3 regions of the Thalassobaculum sp. OXR-137 genome follow, and region 1 is predicted to be linked to each of the others. Evidence: riboswitches for the same ligand, from Rfam matches in the RefSeq annotation. Region 1 holds a riboswitch; each other region holds the start of a gene.
What was found. Region 1 has a riboswitch for thiamine pyrophosphate ahead of thiM (hydroxyethylthiazole kinase). Riboswitches for the same ligand answer to the same signal wherever they lie in the genome.

Region 1 (6,591 bases):
TGCCTTATCTCGGTCCGCGTCCTGAACAGATCGGCGCCTACTTGTGCCATCGACGGCGAAGGCGACGTTGACGAGACGGCCCGACGTCGCCCGCGCTCAACAAATCGATGGAGGGCAATTCAGATGACCCGTTCGAGAACGCGCGCCGGCTTCCGCGCGGCGCTTCTGGCGACCGCCCTGGTGGCGGCGCCGATGATCGCTCAGCCGATATTCGCGCCGAGCGTCGCATATGCCCATGGCGAACTTCCGGGCTCCTTCTCGGAGCTGGTGAAGAAGGCCAAGCCGGCTGTGGTGACCGTTCTGACCAAGACGTCCAGCGGTGCCCCGGAGGTCGGCGGCCAGCAGATCCCCGAACTGCCGCCGGGACACCCGCTGCACGATTTCTTCGACAAGTTCTTCGGCGGCCAGCCGCCGATGGGCCAGCAGCAACAGCCGCGTGAGGCCCGCGGTATCGGCTCCGGCTTCATCGTGGATGCCGGCGGTACCGTCGTGACCAATAACCACGTCGTCGACGGCGCCGAGGAGATCAAGGTGGTGCTGGACGACGGCACCGAGCTCGACGCCACCCTGGTCGGCCGCGACCCGAAAACCGACGTCGCCGTGCTCAAGGTCTCCAGCAAGACGCCGCTGCCGACGGTCCCGTGGGGCGACAGCGACGGGCTCGAGGTCGGCGACTGGGTCGTCGCCATCGGCAACCCGTTCGGCCTGGGCGGCACGGTGACCTCCGGTATCGTCTCGGCCCGCGGCCGCGATATCAATGCCGGCCCGTATGACGACTTCATCCAGGTCGACGCCGCCATCAACCGCGGCAATTCGGGCGGCCCGCTGTTCAACACCGATGGCCAGGTCGTCGGCATGAACACCGCGATCTTCTCGCCGAACGGCGGCAATATCGGCCTCGGCTTCTCGGTCCCGGCCAATCAGACCCGGGCCATCGTCGCCGAGATCCTGGAGAAGGGCACCGTGGAGCGCGGCTTCATCGGGGTTCGGATCCAGCCGGTGACGCCGGAGATCGCGGACAGCCTCGGCCTGTCGTCCCATGACGGGGCGCTGGTTGCCGATGTCGATCCCAGCGGTCCGGCCGGTCAGGCGGGGCTGAAGGCGGGCGACGTCATCCTGCGCTTCGGCGATGCCAAGATCGGCGAGGTCCGCGACCTGACCCGTGCGGTGGCCGACACCGATCCGGGCGAACGGGCCAACCTGACCGTCTGGCGCGACGGCTCCGGCCGCGACCTGGACATACAGGTCGGCACCTATCCGAAGGACGAGCAGATGGCGGAAGCGGCCACCGCTGCTCCCAGCACCAACGGCCTGGAGGTTGCGCCGCTCGGCGTCACCCTGGGTGACGAGGAAGACGGAGCGGTGGTCCTGTCGGTCGCTCCCGACGGCGCCGACGAGCTGCGGCCGGGCGATGTGATCGCCGCGGTCGGCCAGTCCCAGGTCGCCAATGCGAAGGAAGCCCGGGCCGCGATCGACGCGGCGAAGTCCGGGCACAAGAAGTCCGTGCTCCTGCTGGTCCGCCGCGACGGTCAGCAGCGCTACGTGGCGGTGCCGTTGCGCGACGCGTAAGTTACCGGCACCTTTAGGGCCGTGCACCGGGAGTGTCCCCTCGGTGTGCGGCCCTTTCACGTCGTGCCGGAGCGTCGCGTCCATGGATATCAGACAGCTCCAGTACCTCGTCGCGCTCGCCCGCGAGCAGCATTTCACCCGCGCCGCCGAGGCCTGCGGGATCACCCAGCCCACCCTGTCCGGCCGCATCCGCCAGCTCGAGCACGAGCTCGGCGTGCCGATCGTCCTGCGCGGCCAGCGCTATATCGGCCTGACCAACGAGGGCCAGCACATCCTGAAATGGGCGCAGCGCATCCTCGAAGACTGCGACAACCTCCGCGACGACCTCTCCGCCCTGTCCGGCGCGCCGGAGGGGCGGATGGTGCTCGGCGTCATCCCGTCGGCACTCGCCGCCGTGCCGCCGCTGACCGAACTGCTGCGCCGGCGCTTTCCGAAGCTGACCTTCAGCATCCGCTCGCAATCCTCCAAGGATATCGAACGGCATCTGGCGGAATTCTCCATCGATGCCGGCATCACCTATCTCGACAGCGAGCCGATCGACATTTCCTCCTCCCAGCCGCTCTATCGCGAGCGTTACCGGCTGGTGGTGCGCCAGGACCATCCGCTCGCCGGCCGCGACAGCGTGGCCTGGGGCGAGGCGGCCGAGCATGCGATCTGCGCGTTGACCCCCGACATGCAGAACCGGCGCATCATCGACCGCGCCTTCGCCAAGGCGGGCTGCCATCCGCATCCGGAGATCGAGAGCAATTCGGTGATCAATCTCTGCGCCTATGTGCAGACGGCCGGGCTGGTCAGCGTGCTGCCCGAGGCGCTGACCCGGGTGGTTGGGGAGGGCGCGGGCCTGCGGGCGATCCCGCTGGTCGATCCGGTGGTGGAACACATGATCGGCGTGGTCGCCCTGGACCGCGAGCCGATGTCGCCGCTGGTGGAGATGCTGCTGGAAGCGGCCAAGGGCTATCCGGACCTCGTGGCGCCCTAGCCGGCGATTTGCCGGAAGAGTTCGGCGACGAATCCCGGTCGGGGCGAGCGCGCAGCGACGGCGCCGGGGCCGGTTGTTTCGCTGTCCGACATGGCGTATAGCGGGACTGCTCCGGGTTGAAAAACCCCTATCCCAGAAAGGGATAACGATGGTTGTCACCTATGTGCGTCCCCTGCCGCGTAACATCTCCGACGGTTCGGGCTCGGCCGACGGGCCGAAGCCGGGTCGGTGGGATTGGACGGTCGCTCTCGTCAGCCCGATGCTGCAGGGGCTGCTGCGAACCTGGCGCGCGAAATGTCGCGAGGACGCGCTGCCGGCGCGCCGCGACTTCGACCCGCTGGACATGCGCGACGCCCTGGGCTGGCTGTTCGTCGTCCAGGCCGACCCCGATATCGACGATTTCCGCTACACCTTGATCGGGACCGAGATCACCGAGCAGGTTGGCCGCGACAACACCGGCCGCCATGTCGGCGAGGTGTTCGGACAGGCCGGACTCGAACTCTACCGCGAGGTCCGCGACACACGGCAGCCGGTGCGTGTTTGGGGCGTCGTCGACTGGCTCGATAAGGAGCACAAGTCCTACGAAACCCTGGTCCTGCCGCTGGCGGATGACGGCCACACCGTCGATCGCTTCATCGGCGCTATGGTCTTCGGGTCGAGCCGATAGCCTGCGCGGCAGGAACGATCATCCAAACGACCGTCTTGCGCACCGCCGGGGTCGGGACCACGTTCAGAAGACGCACGGGGGCGTCCGCATCTGCGGGCTGAGAAGCACCCTTCGAACCTGAACCGGATCATGCCGGCGGAGGAAGTTGCGGAGCCGCCCAACTCCGGCGGACCGCTGTCCCGCCCGGCGGAAAGGCACTCATGATCAAGCCCGGAACCCACCTGAAATCCCTGCGGGACACCGCCCCGCTGGTGCAGAACATCACCAATTTCGTCGCGATGAACGTGGTCGCCAATGCCCAGCTCGCGGTCGGCGCGTCGCCTGCCATGGTGCATGCATTGGAGGAGGCGGGCGAGTTCGCCGGGATCGCCGGCGCGCTAACGGTGAATATCGGCACCGCCGATGCCGGCTGGGAATCATCCATGGTCGCCGCCGCCCAGGCCGCGTCGGCAGCGGGCAAGCCTTGGGTGCTCGACCCGGTGGCGGTGGGGGCGACCGGCTTCCGCAACCGGCTGGCCGCCCGACTGCTGGCGCTCAACCCGACGGTGCTGCGCGGCAATGCCTCGGAGATCCTGGCGCTGAGCGGGGCCGTCGCCAGCGGCAAGGGGGTGGACGCGGGCGATCCGGTCTCTGCCGCCGAGAACGCCGCCCGGCATCTGGCCCAGCGCACCGGCGGCGTGGTCGCGGTCAGCGGCGCGGTCGATTTCGTCACCGACGGCGAGCGCGCCCTGCGGATCGAGGGCGGTCATGCGCTGATGGGCCGGGTGACGGCCATGGGCTGTGCGCTGACCGGCGTGGTCGGTGCGTTCCTGGTCGGCCAGGATCCGTTGGCGGCGACGGTTGCCGCCCATGCCTGTTTCGGCCGCGCCGGTGAGATCGCGGCCGAGCGGGCCGAGGGGCCGGGCAGTTTCGGCCCCGCTCTGATGGATGCGCTCCATGCCATGACCCCGGACCGGCTCGACGCCGAGGCAAGGATCGAGGCGGTCTGATCCTTGGCCCGATGCGATCCCGCCCGCTTGGGCCTCCGGCGGCTCGGTGTCTTCGCGGTATGCACGGATGCTGTGCGATATCGGGAGGCAGGCGATGGCGATCGAGTGGAGCCAGTCGGTAGAGGATGTGGACTGGCAGGAGTTGGCGGATCTGGTCCGCGCGGCCCCGCTGGGCGACAAGACGCCGGAGTTCCTGCGCACGGTGTTCACCAACAGCCTGCATCGCGAGTTCGCCCGCGAGGACGGCCGGCTGGTCGCTGCCGGGCGGGCGCTGTCGGACGGGGCGGACTGCGCCTATCTGGCGGATATCGTCGTGCATCCGGACATGCAGGGGCAGGGATTGGGCGGCACGGTGATCCGCCGGCTGCTGGAGCGGGTGCGCGATCACCGCAAGATTCTGCTCTACGCCGTGCCGGGCAAGGAGCCGCTGTACCGGAAATACGGCTTCCGGCGGATGACCACGGCGATGGCGATCTTCGAAGACCAGGAAGCGAAGATCGAGCAGGGGTATCTGAGCGCGGAGTAGGGGGCGCTCGGCCATGGGCCGGGTCCCGGCCGGTCTCCGGATCGAGTCCGGAGTTCGCCGGGATGACGGTGACGGGAAATAAATAGTGTCGTCATCCCGGACGATCCCGGGCTTGATCCGGGGGCGGGCCGGGACCTAGTGGATGCTCCGACCGCGATTTTCTCCCGCGCTGCACCATAGAGCGCGTCTATCACCGCATTGAATCGTCCGATTTGACCGCAACTTGCGGCTGAGCCCATCGTGCCCGGAACACTGCGCCGTGTCGGTCGACAGTGCTGGTGAATGGGAGACAGGCACGGATGATCGAGGCTGAAAACGCACCGCCGCCGGCGGGAGCGGTTGCCGAGGCGACCGCGATCTGCGCGCGCCATGGCAACGACCCCGCCGCCCTGCTGGAGATCCTGCACGATCTGCAGGAGGAGACCGGCTTCGTGCCCGAGGCGACCCTGCCGGCCATCGCCAGCGCCCTCAACCTGTCCCGCGCCGAGGTCCACGGCGTCGTCAGCTTCTACCACGACTACCGCCGCGCGCCGGCCGGTCCCGTCGTCGTCAAGCTGTGCCGGGCCGAGGCCTGCCAGTCCATGGGCGCCCTGGCGCTGATCGAGACGGTCTGTGCGGCCCGCGGGATCAAACTCGGCGGCACCTCGGAGGACGGGGTGACCATCGAGCCGGTCTATTGCCTGGGCAATTGCGCGCTCGCCCCCGCCGCCATGGTCAACGGTCGGCTGGTCGGTCGCGCCGATGCCGCCCGCCTCGATACCGCCGTGCGGGAGGCCCGCTCATGACCGCCGTCCTCTACGTCCCCCGGGATTCCGCCGCGCGCTCCGTCGGGGCTGATGCCGTCGCACAGGCCATCGCCGACGAGGCCGCCGCCCGCGGTGCCGACGTCAAGATCGTGCGCAACGGCTCGCGCGGCATGTTCTGGCTGGAGCCGCTGGTCGAGGTCGAGACCGCCGCCGGCCGCGTCGCCTACGGGCCGGTGGCCGCCGAGGACGTGCCGTCTCTGTTCGACGCCGGCCTGCTCGCCGGAGACGGCCACCACGCCCTGGCGCTCGGCCTCACCGAGGAGATTCCCTTCCTGAAGCATCAGGAGCGTCTGACTTTCGCCCGCGTGGGCGTGATCGACCCGCTGGATCTCGCCTCGCTCAGCGCCTGGGGCGGGCTCGACGGGCTGAAGGCGGCGCTGGAGATGGACGGTGCGGCGATCTGCGCCGCCATCGCCGAGTCCGGCCTGCGCGGCCGCGGCGGTGCGGGCTTCCCCGCCGGCATCAAGTGGAAGACGGTCCACGACCAGCCGACGGGCCAGAAATACATCTGCTGCAACGCCGACGAGGGCGACAGCGGTACCTTCGCCGACCGCATGATCATGGAGGGCGACCCCTTCACCTTGATCGAAGGCATGGCGATCGCCGGCCTCGCGGTGGGGGCGGAGGACGGCTACATCTACATCCGCTCCGAATATCCCGACGCCATCGCGACCATGCGTGCTGCCGCCGAGCTGATGGAGCAGGCCGGCTGGCTGGGTGCCGATATCGGCGGCAGCGGCAAGACCTTCCGTCTGCATGTCCGCCGTGGGGCCGGCGCCTATATCTGCGGCGAAGAGTCGTCGATGCTGGAGAGCCTGGAGGGCAAGCGCGGCACCGTGCGGGCCAAGCCGCCGATCCCGGCCATCCACGGCCTGTTCGGCAAGCCGACCGTCGTCAACAACGTGCTGACGCTCGCCACCGTGCCGGTGATCCTGGCCAAGGGCGCGGACTACTACAAAGGCTTCGGCATGGGCCGCTCGCGCGGGACCAAGCCGTTCCAGCTCGCCGGCAACATCAGGCATGGCGGTCTGGTGGAGAAGGCCTTCGGCGTCACC
Region 2 (6,591 bases), 1.5 Mb from region 1:
ACCTTCTCTTACGCGCGCTCCGAACCAGCGTCCAGCATGGCGGATGCGACCACGCCCGCGTCGATGCGCTCGGCCGGCACATCCAGCACCACCACGCCCCGGCGCAGCACGATGGCCCGGTCGGCGACCGCCAGCGCCCGGGGTACGGCCTGCTCCGCCAGCACGACCGCCACCCCCGACTCGGCGAGGCCGCGGATGGCGGCGAAGACGTCGTCCAGCACCACCGGCGCCAGGCCGATGGACGGCTCGTCCAGCAGGATGACCGTCGGCTCGGCGATCACGGCGCGGGCGATGGCGAGCATCTGCTGCTGCCCCCCGGACAGGGTCCAGGCCAGGGCGTCCCGGCGCTCCGCCAGAACAGGGAACAGGGCGCAGACCCGGTCGAACGCCTTTGCGCGCGCCGCCGCCGGACCGACCGCGGCGACGTCCAGGGTCTCGGCCACGGTCAGACCGGGGAACAGCCGCCGCCCTTCCGGGCACCAGCCGATGCCGGCGCGCACCCGCTGTTCCAGCCGCAGGTGGGTGACGTCCCTGCCGTCGACCCTGATCGCGCCGGCGGTCACCGGGTCGGCGCCGGCCACGGCGCGGATCAGGCTCGACTTGCCCGCGCCGTTCGCCCCCATGACCGCGACCACCTCGCCGGCCCCGCAGGAGAAGCTGGCCTGATCGACCGCCACGCCCTCGGCATGGGTCACCGTCAGCCCGTCCAGTTCCAGGCGCTGGGTCATCAGGCGGCCTCTTCCCCGAGGTACGCGGCGACCACGGCCGGATCGGCGCGCACGGCATCGGTCAATCCGGCGGCCAGCACCCGGCCCGCATCCAGGCAGACCAGCCGGTCGGCGATCGGCAGCAGGAAGTCCATGCCGTGCTCGACCACCACCACCGCCATCCCGTCCCCCGCGAGATCGCGCAGCAGCCGGGCGAGGTCGGCCCGCTCCGACGCGCTCAGCCCCGAGGCCGGTTCGTCCAGCAGCAGGACGGTGGGGCCCGTGGCCAGCGCCCGGGCGATGTCCAGGCGCCGCCGGTCGGCCGGACCCAGGGACGCTGTGGCGGCGCGCGCCTTGTGCGCCAGTCCGACCCGCTCCAGCGCGGCCATGCCGGCGGCGGCCGGAGCGGCGGCGGAGACCGCCGCCAGCACGTCGACCCCGTCGGGGATCTCCGGATGCTGGAAGCCCCGGGCGAGGCCCAGGGCGGCGCGGGCGCGGGGCGGCTGGGCCAGCAGCGGGATGGCATCCAGCCGGACGATCCCGCCATCGGCGCTCTCCAGCCCGGTGACGATGTTGAGCAGGGTGGTCTTGCCGGATCCGTTGGCGCCGATGATGCCGGTCACCTCGCCGGCGCGGGCGTCGAATCCGGCCCCGTCCAGCGCCTGAACCCCGCCGAACCGCTTGGTCAGCTTCTCGGCGCGCAGCACCGAGATCTTGCGGCCCTTGGCCCGCAGCGGCTGCGGCACCGGTCCGGGCAGGTCGGGCAGGACCTTTGCCAGCAGCCCATCGATCCCGCGCGGCAGCAGGATCACCGCGGCCAGCAGCACGACGCCATAGGCCAGCAGATAGGCCTGCTCCAGCCCGCGGAACACCTCCGGCAGCGGCACCAGCAGGACCGAGCCGACGACCGCGCCCCACGCACTGCCCCGGCCGCCGACCACGGCGATCGCCAGCAGGGTGACCATGACGTCGAACCGGGCGACGGCGGGAGAGACGACGCCGAGGCCGAGAGCCTGGAACCCGCCGGCGAACCCGGCCAGCGCGCCGGCGACGGCGAAGACCAGCAGCCGGGCGCCGACCGGGTCGAGGCCCAGGGCGATTGCGGTCAGCGGCGCATCGCGCAGGGTCGCTAGCCGCGCGGCCCTCCCGGATGCGGTCACCCACCAGAAGATTCCGAGCGCCAGCGCCACGCCGCCCCAGACCACCGCGAGCAGGCGCCAGCCGCCGCCGAGGTCGAGGCCGAGCACCGTCAGCGGCGGGATGCCATACATCCCGTTCGCCCCGCCGGTGACCTCCAGATTGGTCACGGCGAGCAGGACGAGCTGGGCCAGACCGAGGGTGGCCAGCGCCACGTAATGGGACTCTAGCCGGGCGATGGGGATCGCGACCAGCGCGCCGGCCAGAGCCGGCACCACGATCGACAGGCCGAGCCCGGCCAGCGGCGGCCAGCCCCAGCTCACGGTCGCCAGCGCCAGGGCATAGGCGCCGACGGCGAACAGCGCGCCCTGGCTCAGCGCCAGCAGCCCGAGCCGTCCGAAGACGAGCTGGAAGCCGATCGCGGCGATGGCGTAGGTTCCGGCCAGGGTGGCGATCCGCAGGGCGTAATCGTCCCCGGCGCCGATCAGGGCACCGCCCGCCGCCAGCAGCAGCACGGCGTAGACAAGGCTGCGTCTGTTCACTCCACCCTCACTGCGGACCGTTCATGCCCGGCGCCCCTCGGCCTCGCCGAAGAGACCCTGGGGACGCAGCATGAGCAGGACCAGCACCCCGAGATAAAGCATCGCTTCGGCCACCAGATAGGAGACCGCGGCGGCGACCATCACCTCGAACACGGCGATCAGCAGCGCGGCGAGTGCCGCTCCCCAGATCCGGCCCCAGCCGCCGACCACCACGGCGATATACGCCTTCAGCATGAAACCCGCGCCGTCGGTCGGCGTCACGAAATACTGGTTGGACAGCAGCAACCCCGCGCCGCCGGCCAGCGCCCCGGCCAGAGCGAAGGTGGCGCCGATTGTGATCCGCAGGTCGATGCCGCAGGCCCTGGCCATTTCCGGATCCTGCGCCGCCGCCCGCAGCCGCCGGCCGAACCGGGTCCGGTGCAGCAGAATGTGGACCGCCGCGCAGAGCACGCCCGCCACGGCGATGGTCGCGAGCTGCTGGTAGGACAGCGCCGCGCCCAGCAGTTCGACCATGCCGCCCCCCACCAGCGGAGGACCGACACGGGGCTGCGGCCCGGCACCCAGCGCGATCGCGTGCTGCAGGATCAGGCCCACGGCGATGGTCGAGATGAACACCGAGACCGGCGGCGCCCGGCGCAAGGGCACGTAGGCGACCGCCGCCAGCAGCACGCCGCCGGCCGCCATCGCGGCCAGGACCGCCGGCAACAGGATCAGCCCCGGAACCGGCAGGCCGTCCGGCAGGAGACTCGCCAGCGCGACTGCCGCGAATCCGCCGGCCATCACCAGGTCGCCATGGGCGAAATTAACCGCACCCACGGCATTGATGATCAGCACAAAACCTAATGCTGTCAGCGCGTAAGCCGAGCCGAGCGCGAGCGCCGTCGCAAGCAATTGGAGAGCCGTTTCCACCATGCCCGCATTATATCAGCGAGAACCGGGTCAGCGGATACCGTCGACGTTGTCGTAGCGCTTCTTCACCGACGGCACCCGCGTCTGCCCGTCGTAGCACAGGATGATGGCGTCATGGGCCATGTTGCCGGTGCCGTCGGAGACATACTCCATGGCGAGCCCTTGGTAGCGGTGCCCGGCGAGCCAGTCCCTGACCTGGGAGGCGGTGCGCGCCCCGTCGGCGAGCGCCGCCAGCACCATGTTCATGCCGTCATACTGCGCCAGCGCGAAGGCGTCGGGCTCGGCCTGAAAGCGGGCGCGGTAGGCCTTGGCGAAGGCGGCGATCTCCGGCGTGCTTTCGGAGATCGGCGAGGACGCGCTTTCGGCGCAGACGCCGGCCAGGGCGGCGGGCTCGACCAGGGCGGCGGTGGTCGGCTGGTGCAGGGCCGAGCCCGCGACGATCTTGCCGGCGAAGCCGCGCTCATGGGCCTGGCGCACGGCGAGCGCGGTGGGGCCTGAGTGGAGCTGCAGCAGGATACCGTCCGCCCCGGCCGCCGCCACCCGCTCCAGGGCGGGCACGAAGTCCTTCACGCCCGGATCGACGGCTTCCTCCAGCACCGGCTCGACGCCGAGTTCCGCCAGGACGCGGACCAGCTCGGCATGGCCGCTCTGGCCGTAGGCGGTGGTCTGGTACAGGATCGCCGGCTTCTCCATGCCGAGCTCCTCGACCGCATAGCGGGCCTGGGCAACCTTCACCACCGCGTCGGTCGGGAAGAAGCGGAACACCACGTCGTAGCCGAGTTCGGTCAGCTTGGCGGTGCCGGACACGGTGATCAGCGGCACGTCGGCCCGGTCGGCGATCGGCGCCATGGCGAGCATCTGGGTGCCAAAGATCGGCGCGGCGATGGCGACCGGATTCTGCCGGTCCAGCGCCCGGCGCAGGGCGGTGACGGCGACTTCCGGCGAGGTGGCGGTGTCGGCCACGTCATAGGCGACGGCGACCCCGTCCGGCGGATTGTCCAGGGCCAGGACGGCACCGTTGCGCTGAGCGGTGCCCTCCAGCGCCAGAAAGCCGGTGATCGGCACCAGCACGGAAACCGCAAGCGGATCGTCGGCCCGGGCGGTCTGCGCGGCACCGGCCAGGATCGCGGCGGCGGCACCGAGACTCGCGAGGGAACGGGCAAAAGGCAAAGGCATGGCGTCTCACTCCTCGGGACGGCTTTCCGGGGGAGGGACCGAGCGTTCGGCGTTCTCGAAGGAGGGCAATCGACAAGCGCCGTGACGACTCCCTCCGCCGGCGCGACCCGGTTCAGGTTCGATGGGTTTGATCTCAGCCCCCGTCGGGAGGCACCCCAGCATCACCCCGCGACCATGAGCCCTGCCCCGGCCCGTGTCAAATCCCACAATACGTGCACTTGATTCCAGTAATTCTCTTTTTTAACGTTGTCTTGTCGGGAGCAGCGTCCATGCGTTGATGGAAGCGGCTGGGTTGGGGGACCGCGACATGAACACGGACACGACTGAGATAGCGCGCGCGTCACCGCAGAGCCCGCCCCGGCCGGCGGACCGGCGTCGGCGGTATTTTGCCCGGTTCCTGACCATGCTGCTGCTGGGCCTCACGCTCCAGAGCATCGATCCTTTCGGCTTCCTGCAATACACCGAGAAAAAGACCCTCGACCTGTTCAGCTTCATGATGGGGCCCGAGCTGCCGTCGACGTGGAACCAGGAAATGGCGGTGGTGCTGATCGACGATGTCTTCGTCGAGACCCACTCGAAATGGCCGATGCCCTATATCGACCATGCCCGGGTGCTGAAGAAGATCCTGACCTTCGAGCCCAGAGCGGTTTTCGTCGACCTGCTCTTCACCAAGGACAAGGACGTCAAGGGCATCGTGCCGCTGATCCTGGTGCTCAACGAATACAAGCGGAAGAACATCAAGGTCTTCGTCACATCGGCGGAATCCCGCTCCGGGATGCTGCCGCAGATCGCCAATCTCGTGACGCCGGTGACCACGCGGCTGACCCGGGACGAGATCGACTACCTGGATTACCGGCTGTGGCGCGAAAGCTCGATGACCCATCAGGCGCCGGCCAACGCCCTGATCGGTGCGTATTGCGCGCGCATGCCGCGCGATCCGGAGCGCCACGAGGCCTGGGGCCTGGCCTGCAGCCGGCTCCTCGATCCCAAGCAGCGCGGCACTGAGTCCGAGACCGTGGTGCTGCCCAACCCCAACGCCAAATCGGAGCTGGAGCGCGGCCGGGACTCCGAGACCAAGGTCACCCTCAGCTTCGACTCCGAGACCATGCTGCTGCTTTGGGGAACCGAGGAGGCCGAGGCCAACTGGAAGGCGTTCAGGTGCAATCCGGAGGTCGGCACCAGCTGGCACGGTCAGGTGATCAACTGGGTCTCGCTGGAGCCGGAGGACACGCTGCAACGCTGTCCGCGATATCCCACGCTGCTGCTGGACAATCTGCTGGGCGGCTTTCCCGACGACAAGCTGGCGGAATACCTGACCGACAAGATCGTGTTCTACGGGCCGGAGATCGAGGGCGCGACAGTGTGGACCGCGCCGCCCACCCATGAGGCGCTGTCCGCTACCTACACCCACGCCACCGCGCTCGAAAACCTGCTGATGTTCGGCAAGGACTACTACGTGATGGACAGGAAGGTCCTGGGCGTCAGCCTGAAAAGCCTCTTCGAGCTGACGATCTGGACCGTGCTGTGCCTGGTGGTCTCCTTCGGGGCCGCCGTGCTGAAGCCGATCGCCCCCGGGCCAGAGCATTCGATCGGCTACCGCTTCCTGTTCGACCTCTCGTCCTTCGTGATGCTCAGCATGGTCGGCATCCTGCTGACGACGGTTCAGGTCGCCGCCTTCCACATCGCGCCGGCGAACCTGCTGGGGATCATCTCCATCGTCTTCGCCATCTCGTCCGTCCACAGCTCCGAGTACTTCGGCTACCTGGAGGACCGCCTGCAGACCCTGATGCGGTCGCTCAGCTTTCCGCCTCCGCAACCCCAGCGCCCCCGTCCGTGACTGCTGCCCCGAGCACGGCCAACCAGAAGGACCCGCGCATGACCGGATCATGGAACAGAAGAACGGCGATACTGCTGTTGGCCGGATTCTGCGGCATCGGCCTGGCGCCGTTGCCCGCCGCCTCGGAGCAGGTCGTGATCGAGAAGCTGCTCAGCAACGATCTGCCGCTGTATCAGCCAGAGACCATGGCCGAGCTGAACCGGCTGTCGGCCGCCGCCGCTCAGCAGCGGCTTCCGCTCGACGCGCAGCTCAACGAGATGGGCATGTACGACGCGGTGATCGA
Region 3 (6,591 bases), 520 kb from region 1:
CGATGGAGCGCGGTCGCGGTCGGCTTCGCCGGCGTCGTCGTCATGGTGCGGCCGACCCCGGAGATGTTCCGCGTCGTCGCGCTGATCCCGATCGTGGCCGCCTTCGTCGGTGCCCTGCGGGACATCGTGACCCGCAGGCTGGGGACCGGCGGGGAGTCGACGCTGATGGTGCTGATCGTCTCCACCAGCATCGTCGCCTTTGCCGGGCTGCTGACTCTGCCCTTCGGCTGGGTCGTGCCCACTCTTTCCGAGCTCGGCCTGATCGCCGCCACCTCCGTTCTGGTGGCGGTTGCCCAGGGGCTGATGATCGAGAGCCTGCGGCTCGGCGAGGTCGGTCTGGTCGGGCCGTTCAAATACACCAGCCTTCTCTGGGCGCTGCTGCTCGGCCTGTTCGTATGGGGCGACGTGCCCGGATCCTGGACCCTGGCCGGCGCGGCTCTGGTCGTCGCCAGCGGGCTGTACATCTGGCATCGCGAGACTGCCATGCGCCGCAGCACCTGAGCGCCGCCGGGGATGCGGGGGTCGACATCGGCGCGGGGCCCGGTAGGCTCATGGGCTCACCCGAACCGAGATCCACAAGACCCGACGGGGAGCAATCGTGACCGATTACGACAAGATTCTGCGCAGCGACGGCCAGGTTTCCATGGACGGCAGCACCAACGCCGTGACCTACGACGCCTGGGCCACCGACTATGACCGCGAGTTGGCGGGCTGGGGATACGAAGCCCCGACCCGGGCGGCTGCGTTTCTTGCCAGGTATCTGGAGGACAAGACCGCCGCCCGCGTGCTGGATTGCGGCTGCGGCACCGGGATGACCGGCGTAGCGCTGCGCGAGGCCGGTTTCGACGGCCCCCTGGTCGGGTTCGACATGTCCCAGGCGAGCCTCGACGTCGCCCGCGAAAAGTCCATCTACGCCGACCTGCAACCGGTCGACCTCAACGGTCTGCTACCCCTGGAGGCGGACAGCATCGACGGCATTCTCTGCGTCGGGGTGCTGACCTATGTGGACCAGGGTCCGCTGCTGCGCGAATGGATGCGGGTCCTGCGCCCGGGCGGCGTCGCCGTCTTCACCTGCCGTCAGGATTTCTGGGATAGCCGCGACTTCGAGACAAGCCTGGGCAGCCTGGAAGCCGAAGGCAGCCTGCGGCGCCTGGAGGTCACCGGGCCGATGCCCTACCTCCCCGGCAACCCCGAATTCGGGACGAAGATCCAGATCCGATACGGCATCGTCGGCGCGGCCTGAGCGCGGCCGCCCGGCCGCTTCCTCCAAGCAGGCGCCAAAGGCCTTGGGGAAAATGGCGCGCCCAGCAGGACTCGAACCTGCAACCGTCCGCTTAGAAGGCGGATGCTCTATCCAGTTGAGCTATGGGCGCCCGATGCGCCACACAAAGCGGCGGCTGGCAGGCGTCAGTGGGTCCAGTTGCCGCGTCGGTTGAACGCGAAATTGTCGGCATAGGCCTTCGGCTTCAGCACCCGCTCGCGGGGCTCCTGGACGATGAAGGCGAAGCCGTGCTTGCGGGCAAAGGCGATCGCCTCTTCCTTGCTGTCGAACGGAATGCGGACCTGGTTCGTGGTGTCGCCGGCCGAGACCCAACCCATCAGCGGCTCGGGGATCCGGCGGGACTCGGCCCGGTATTCCAGCATCCAAGCCTTGGTCTTGGCCCGACCCGACTGCATGGCGGTCTTCGCCGGCTTGTAGATCCGAACCATCATCGCAAGGACGCTCCTCACTGTGGCGCCGTCCAACGGGCTGGCGACGCGTGATAACCCATGTCGTGGTCGGGGTGGACGGATTCGAACCGCCGGCCCTCTGCTCCCAAAGCAGATGCGCTACCAGGCTGCGCTACACCCCGTGCCCCGACACTCTTCCAGATGGATATCCGCACAGCCCCCGTATCGCAAGCCGAGAGTCGCCCCAAGGCCAGGTTGCAGCCTGGCCGCGCTTTCGCGGGAGAACCCCGCCTGCATCGGCGCGTTTGACCTTTGCCGCCGCGGGCCGCTTGCCGGACCCGCGCCGGTCCGTCACCATCGCGCCGCTTCCGGCTTCCCCTGACGAGAGACCCATGGCCAACCGAACCCTGACCTTCGACGAGACCCTCTACGCCTATCTGGCCAATGTCGGAGGCCGGGAGCCGGAGGTCGGCGCCAGACTGCGGGCGGTCACCGCCGAGATGTCCGAGGCCGGCATGCAGATCTCCGCCGACCAGGGCAATGTGATGGCCTTCCTGGTCGAACTTCTCGGGGTCCGGCGGGCGGTGGAGGTGGGCACCTTCACCGGCTATTCCGCCCTGCGCATGGCTCTGGCGCTGCCCGAGGGCGGCTCCCTGGTGTGCTGCGACGTCAGCGACGAGTTCACCCGTATCGGCCGCCCGTTCTGGGAGGAAGCCGGGGTCGCCGACCGCATCGACCTGCGCCTGGCGCCGGCAACGGAAACCCTGCAGGCGATGATCGACGGCGGCGAGGCCGGGACGGTGGACCTGATGTTCATCGACGCCGACAAGCCGAACTACGACGCCTATTACGAGTTGGGCCTGGTGTTGGTGCGGACCGGCGGGCTGATCCTGGTGGACAACGTCCTGTGGTCCGGCGCGGTGGTCGACGAGACGGACCAGAGCGACAGCACCCGGGTGATCCGCGACCTCAACGCCAAGATCCTGGAGGACGAGCGCGTGTCGATGGCGATGCTGGGCATCGGCGACGGGCTGACCATGGTGCGGAAACGGTAACGGGCGCACCTGGCCCTTCGACACGTCGCTGCGCTCCTGCTCAGGGCGAGGTCCAAGAGAGCATCACATTCGTCGTCATCCCGAACTCGTTTCGGGACCTTTTCACGAACCCAGACCGATGAGGTCCCGAAACAAGTTCGGGATGACATCTTAGGATTGCTTCTCGACAGTTGGCGTCGTCCCGAAGGGTGCCGGAACCGCCATCCAGGCGCCGCGCCGCGCCCCCTGCCCCGCTACCGCATCGCCTCCGACGTCACCAGCGCGCCTGGCGCGAGGCCCAGCCTCTCGGAGGTTCCGCCCGGCAGTTCCAGCACGTAGCGCACCCGCCGACGGGACGAGATGATCGCCTCGGAATGGGGGACCGCGCGCTCGTGGATCTGGGTCACCCGGCCGTCGTCGGCAATGAACAGCATGTCGAGCGGGATCTCGGTGTTGCGCATCCACATGGCGATGCGCTCACGCCGGGGGAACAGGAACAGCATGCCCCGGTCCTCGCCCAGCTCCGTGCGGTACATCAGGCCCTGGGCCCGTTCGTCGGCGGTCTGGGCGATCTCGACTTGGAACGAATGGGCGGCCCCCTTCTCCGTCGTGATGGTGAGCGGCACCAGCTCCGCTGCCCAAGCGGCGGCCGGGGCGAGCAGGAGAAAGACGGTCAGCGCTAGAAGTCTCATGGCTGCAGCACGGCCTCGGCCAGACGGTGGATCTCGTCGCGGACGGGGCCGCGGTTCGGCGGATCGGCGATCGTGGTGAACCAGTGCTCCGGCGGATTGCGCCCCCGGCTGTGGTTCCATTCGAGACCGCGCAGCACCGACTCCGCGGCGCCCTGGGTCGGTACGTCCGGGTCGATCCCGTTCAGGGTCGCCCAGATGCCGGTCCAGGCACGAGCGACCGACCAGGGATTATAGCCCCCTCCCCCCACCACCAACACCCGTGGTGCGCAATGAACCAGCCGCTCCACCGCCGTCCACAGCGCGCGGTTCGACAGGTCCAGTTTCGCCTGAGGATCGTCGGACAGGCCGTCGGCCCCGGTCTGGATCACCAGCGCATCGGGAAAGAAGCGCTCGACCAATGGCACGACCGCGCCCTCCACCAAGACCTCCAGCTCGCTGTCGTTCAGCCCCTGGGGTACCGGCAGGTTGCGGGCCATGCCCCCGGCCCGGTCATGGACCGGACCGGTGCGCGGCCAGCGGCCGTCCTCGTGGACGGAGATCGTGAGCACCCGGTCGTCGTGGTGAAAGGCGTCCTGCACGCCGTCGCCGTGATGGGCATCCAGATCCACATAGGCGACCCGCTCCAGCCCGTGGTCGAGCATGGCCAGGATACCGAGGACCGGATCGTTGAAATAGCAGAAGCCCCAGGCCATCGACCGTCGGCCGTGGTGGGTTCCGCCCGCGAGCGAGTGGATCACCCCGCGCTCCACACCGGCCAGGAGGGTACCGGCGAGGATCGACGCCCCCGAGGAGGTGGCGGGGCGGCGAAAGATCTCGGCGAAGACCGGGTTGCCGTTACGGCCGATATTGTAGCGGTCGCGGATCTCTTCCGGCACGTGGCGGGTGCGCTCGGCCTCGGCGACGGCGGCGATGTAGTCGGGCTCGTGGAAGCGGGTGAGCTGCTCCGGTCCCGCCTGCAGGCAGTCGAGATACTGGGCCTCGCCCAGCCAGCCCAGCGCCCGGGCCAGGTCGATCACCGGCGTGACCCGCTGGATCGACAGCGGATGGCGTCGGCCATAGACCGAATGGCGGTAGATCTCGTTGCCGATCAGGATCGGTCGGCGCGGGAACGCCCCCGGCGCCGGCTTCAGCACACCGGCCGTCCAGCGCGGGTCGCGCCGGGCGGTGACCGAGGGATCGACGATCGGGTTTAGCTCTGCGGGGCTGGCCATGTCCATGGGTCGAAATCTGGAACGCCGACAGGCGCTTGCCAAGTGCCGAGCGTCCGATCGGCCAGATCACGGATTGCCAAGGCCGTCCCGTCGGTCCATTCTCCGGCTCGCCACTTCGGGGGAGCCGCATCCAGCGGCTGAGAGGTCCGATCTCCGGACGACCCCAGGAACCTGATCCGGTTTGTACCGGCGTAGGGAGCAAGGAGGCTTGCATGCGCGCGAGCGCACCCGCCTATTCGTCCGACAGTCCTCTCGTGAAACGGTTGCGGCCGCTCGCCATCGCCGCCGGTCTGGTCGCGGCCTGGCAGCTGCTCGTCTGGCTGAGCGGCGTGCCCGCCTTCATCCTGCCCGGCCCCGCCGAGGTCGCGGTCACCTGGGTCAAGCGCGTCAACACTATCCTCCACCACGCCGGCATCACCATGCTGGAGATCGTGCTGGGTCTGATGATCGGCGTGCTGGTCGGGCTGGCGACGGCGGTGATGCTGTCCGAATGGCGCCGCCTGCGGCCCTGGCTGCTGCCGATCCTGGTGATCAGCCAGGCGATCCCGGTTTTCGCCCTGGCCCCGATCCTGGTGCTCTGGCTCGGCTATGGCATGGCCAGCAAGGTCGCCATGGCGGCCCTGATCATCTTCTTTCCCGTGACATCGGCCCTGTATGACGGGCTGCGCCGGGTCGATCCGCTCTGGCTGGAGGCCGCCCGGTCGCTGGGCTGCACCGGCACGCGGCTGTTCCGCCGGGTCCGTCTGCCGGCCGCCCTGCCCGCCTTCGCTTCCGGTCTCAGAGTGGCCACCGCCGTCGCTCCCATCGGCGCGGTCGTCGGCGAGTGGGTCGGGTCCTCGGCCGGACTCGGCTACCTGATGCTGCACGCCAACGCGCGGCTGCAGATCGACCTGATGTTCGCGGCCCTCCTCACCCTCGCCCTCATGGCGGTGGCGCTCTACGCCGCCGTCGACTTCCTTCTGCGCCGAGCCGTGGCCTGGCAGCCCGGCGAAGCCGAGTCCTGATCAAGAACGCCAATCGGAGAGAAACGCATGCGCCTTCTGCTCGCCACCCTTGTCGCCCTGTCGCTGGCCACGCCGGCGCAGGCGGCCGACAAGCTGACCGTCCTGCTCGACTGGTTCGTGAACCCGGACCACGCGCCGCTCTTCGTCGCCCAGGCCATCGGCGCCTATGAGGCCGAGGGCCTGGAGGTGGAGATGATCGCCCCGGCCGACCCGAACGACCCGCCGAAGCTGGTCGCCGCCGGCAAGGCGGAGGTCGCGATCTCCTACCAGCCCCAGCTTCACATCCAGGCCGATGTCGGCCTGCCGCTGATGCGGTTCGGCACCCTGGTCGCCACCCCGCTGAACACGCTGGTCGTGCTGGAGGACGGTCCGATCAAGGAGATCGCCGACCTGAAAGGCCGCAAGATCGGCTTCTCCGTGGGCGGCTTCGAGCACGCGGTGCTGGGCGCGATCCTGAAGCAAGCCGGGCTCGGCAAGGACGACTACGAGCTGGTGAACGTGAACTTCTCGCTCTCGCCCGCGCTCATCTCCGGCCAGGTGGACGCGGTGATCGGCGCCTACCGGAACTTCGAGCTCAACCAGATGGACATCGTCGGCAAGCCGGGCCGCGCCTTCTTTGTGGAGGAGCACGGCGTGCCGCCCTATGACGAGCTGATCTACCTCACCAACAAGGACTTGATCGGCGATCCCCGCCTGAAGCGGTTCCTCAACGCGGTCGAGGCCGGGACCCAATACCTGATCAACCACCCGGACGATTCGTGGGCGAAGTTCATCGCGCTGAACCCGGACCTGGACGACGAGCTGAACAAGCGGGCGTGGCGGGACACCCTGCCCCGCTTCGCCCTGCGGCCCGCCGCCCTGGATGTCGGCCGCTACGAACGGTTCGCGGCCTTCATGAAGGCGGCGGGGCTGATCGAAAACAACCCGCCGGTGGAAAGCTACGCCACCGCCCTGCGGTAGGCGCTGCCGGCGCTCGGCA

Region 2: linked by a shared signal. The riboswitch ahead of T8K17_RS01620 (ABC transporter substrate-binding protein) and the one ahead of thiM (hydroxyethylthiazole kinase) in region 1 are both predicted to bind thiamine pyrophosphate.
Region 3: linked by a shared signal. The riboswitch ahead of T8K17_RS17665 (ABC transporter permease) and the one ahead of thiM (hydroxyethylthiazole kinase) in region 1 are both predicted to bind thiamine pyrophosphate.

Annotation. Positions count from the first base shown of each region.
Region 1 covers NZ_CP139715.1:4,341,364-4,347,954, reverse strand. Annotated here, with positions in the region: gene T8K17_RS20240 (Do family serine endopeptidase) at 124-1,569, shown strand; gene T8K17_RS20235 (LysR family transcriptional regulator) at 1,652-2,548, shown strand; gene T8K17_RS20230 (PAS domain-containing protein) at 2,697-3,215, shown strand; TPP riboswitch at 3,282-3,377, shown strand; gene thiM (hydroxyethylthiazole kinase) at 3,416-4,204, shown strand; gene T8K17_RS20220 (GNAT family N-acetyltransferase) at 4,299-4,730, shown strand; gene T8K17_RS20215 (NAD(P)H-dependent oxidoreductase subunit E) at 5,030-5,515, shown strand; gene T8K17_RS20210 (formate dehydrogenase beta subunit) at 5,512-6,591, shown strand, end outside.
Region 2 covers NZ_CP139715.1:339,656-346,246, forward strand. Annotated here, with positions in the region: gene T8K17_RS01605 (ABC transporter ATP-binding protein) at 9-728, opposite strand; gene T8K17_RS01610 (ABC transporter permease subunit) at 728-2,386, opposite strand; gene T8K17_RS01615 (branched-chain amino acid ABC transporter permease) at 2,408-3,298, opposite strand; gene T8K17_RS01620 (ABC transporter substrate-binding protein) at 3,326-4,471, opposite strand; TPP riboswitch at 4,543-4,639, opposite strand; gene T8K17_RS01625 (CHASE2 domain-containing protein) at 4,779-6,308, shown strand; gene T8K17_RS01630 (hypothetical protein) at 6,347-6,591, shown strand, end outside.
Region 3 covers NZ_CP139715.1:3,817,759-3,824,349, reverse strand. Annotated here, with positions in the region: gene T8K17_RS17705 (DMT family transporter) at 1-501, shown strand, start outside; gene T8K17_RS17700 (class I SAM-dependent methyltransferase) at 599-1,243, shown strand; tRNA gene T8K17_RS17695 (tRNA-Arg) at 1,297-1,373, opposite strand; gene T8K17_RS17690 (ETC complex I subunit) at 1,408-1,713, opposite strand; tRNA gene T8K17_RS17685 (tRNA-Pro) at 1,777-1,853, opposite strand; gene T8K17_RS17680 (class I SAM-dependent methyltransferase) at 2,064-2,726, shown strand; gene T8K17_RS17675 (DUF192 domain-containing protein) at 2,960-3,397, opposite strand; gene T8K17_RS17670 (acetoin utilization protein AcuC) at 3,394-4,608, opposite strand; TPP riboswitch at 4,716-4,824, shown strand; gene T8K17_RS17665 (ABC transporter permease) at 4,821-5,612, shown strand; gene T8K17_RS17660 (ABC transporter substrate-binding protein) at 5,640-6,572, shown strand; gene T8K17_RS17655 (branched-chain amino acid aminotransferase) at 6,551-6,591, opposite strand, start outside.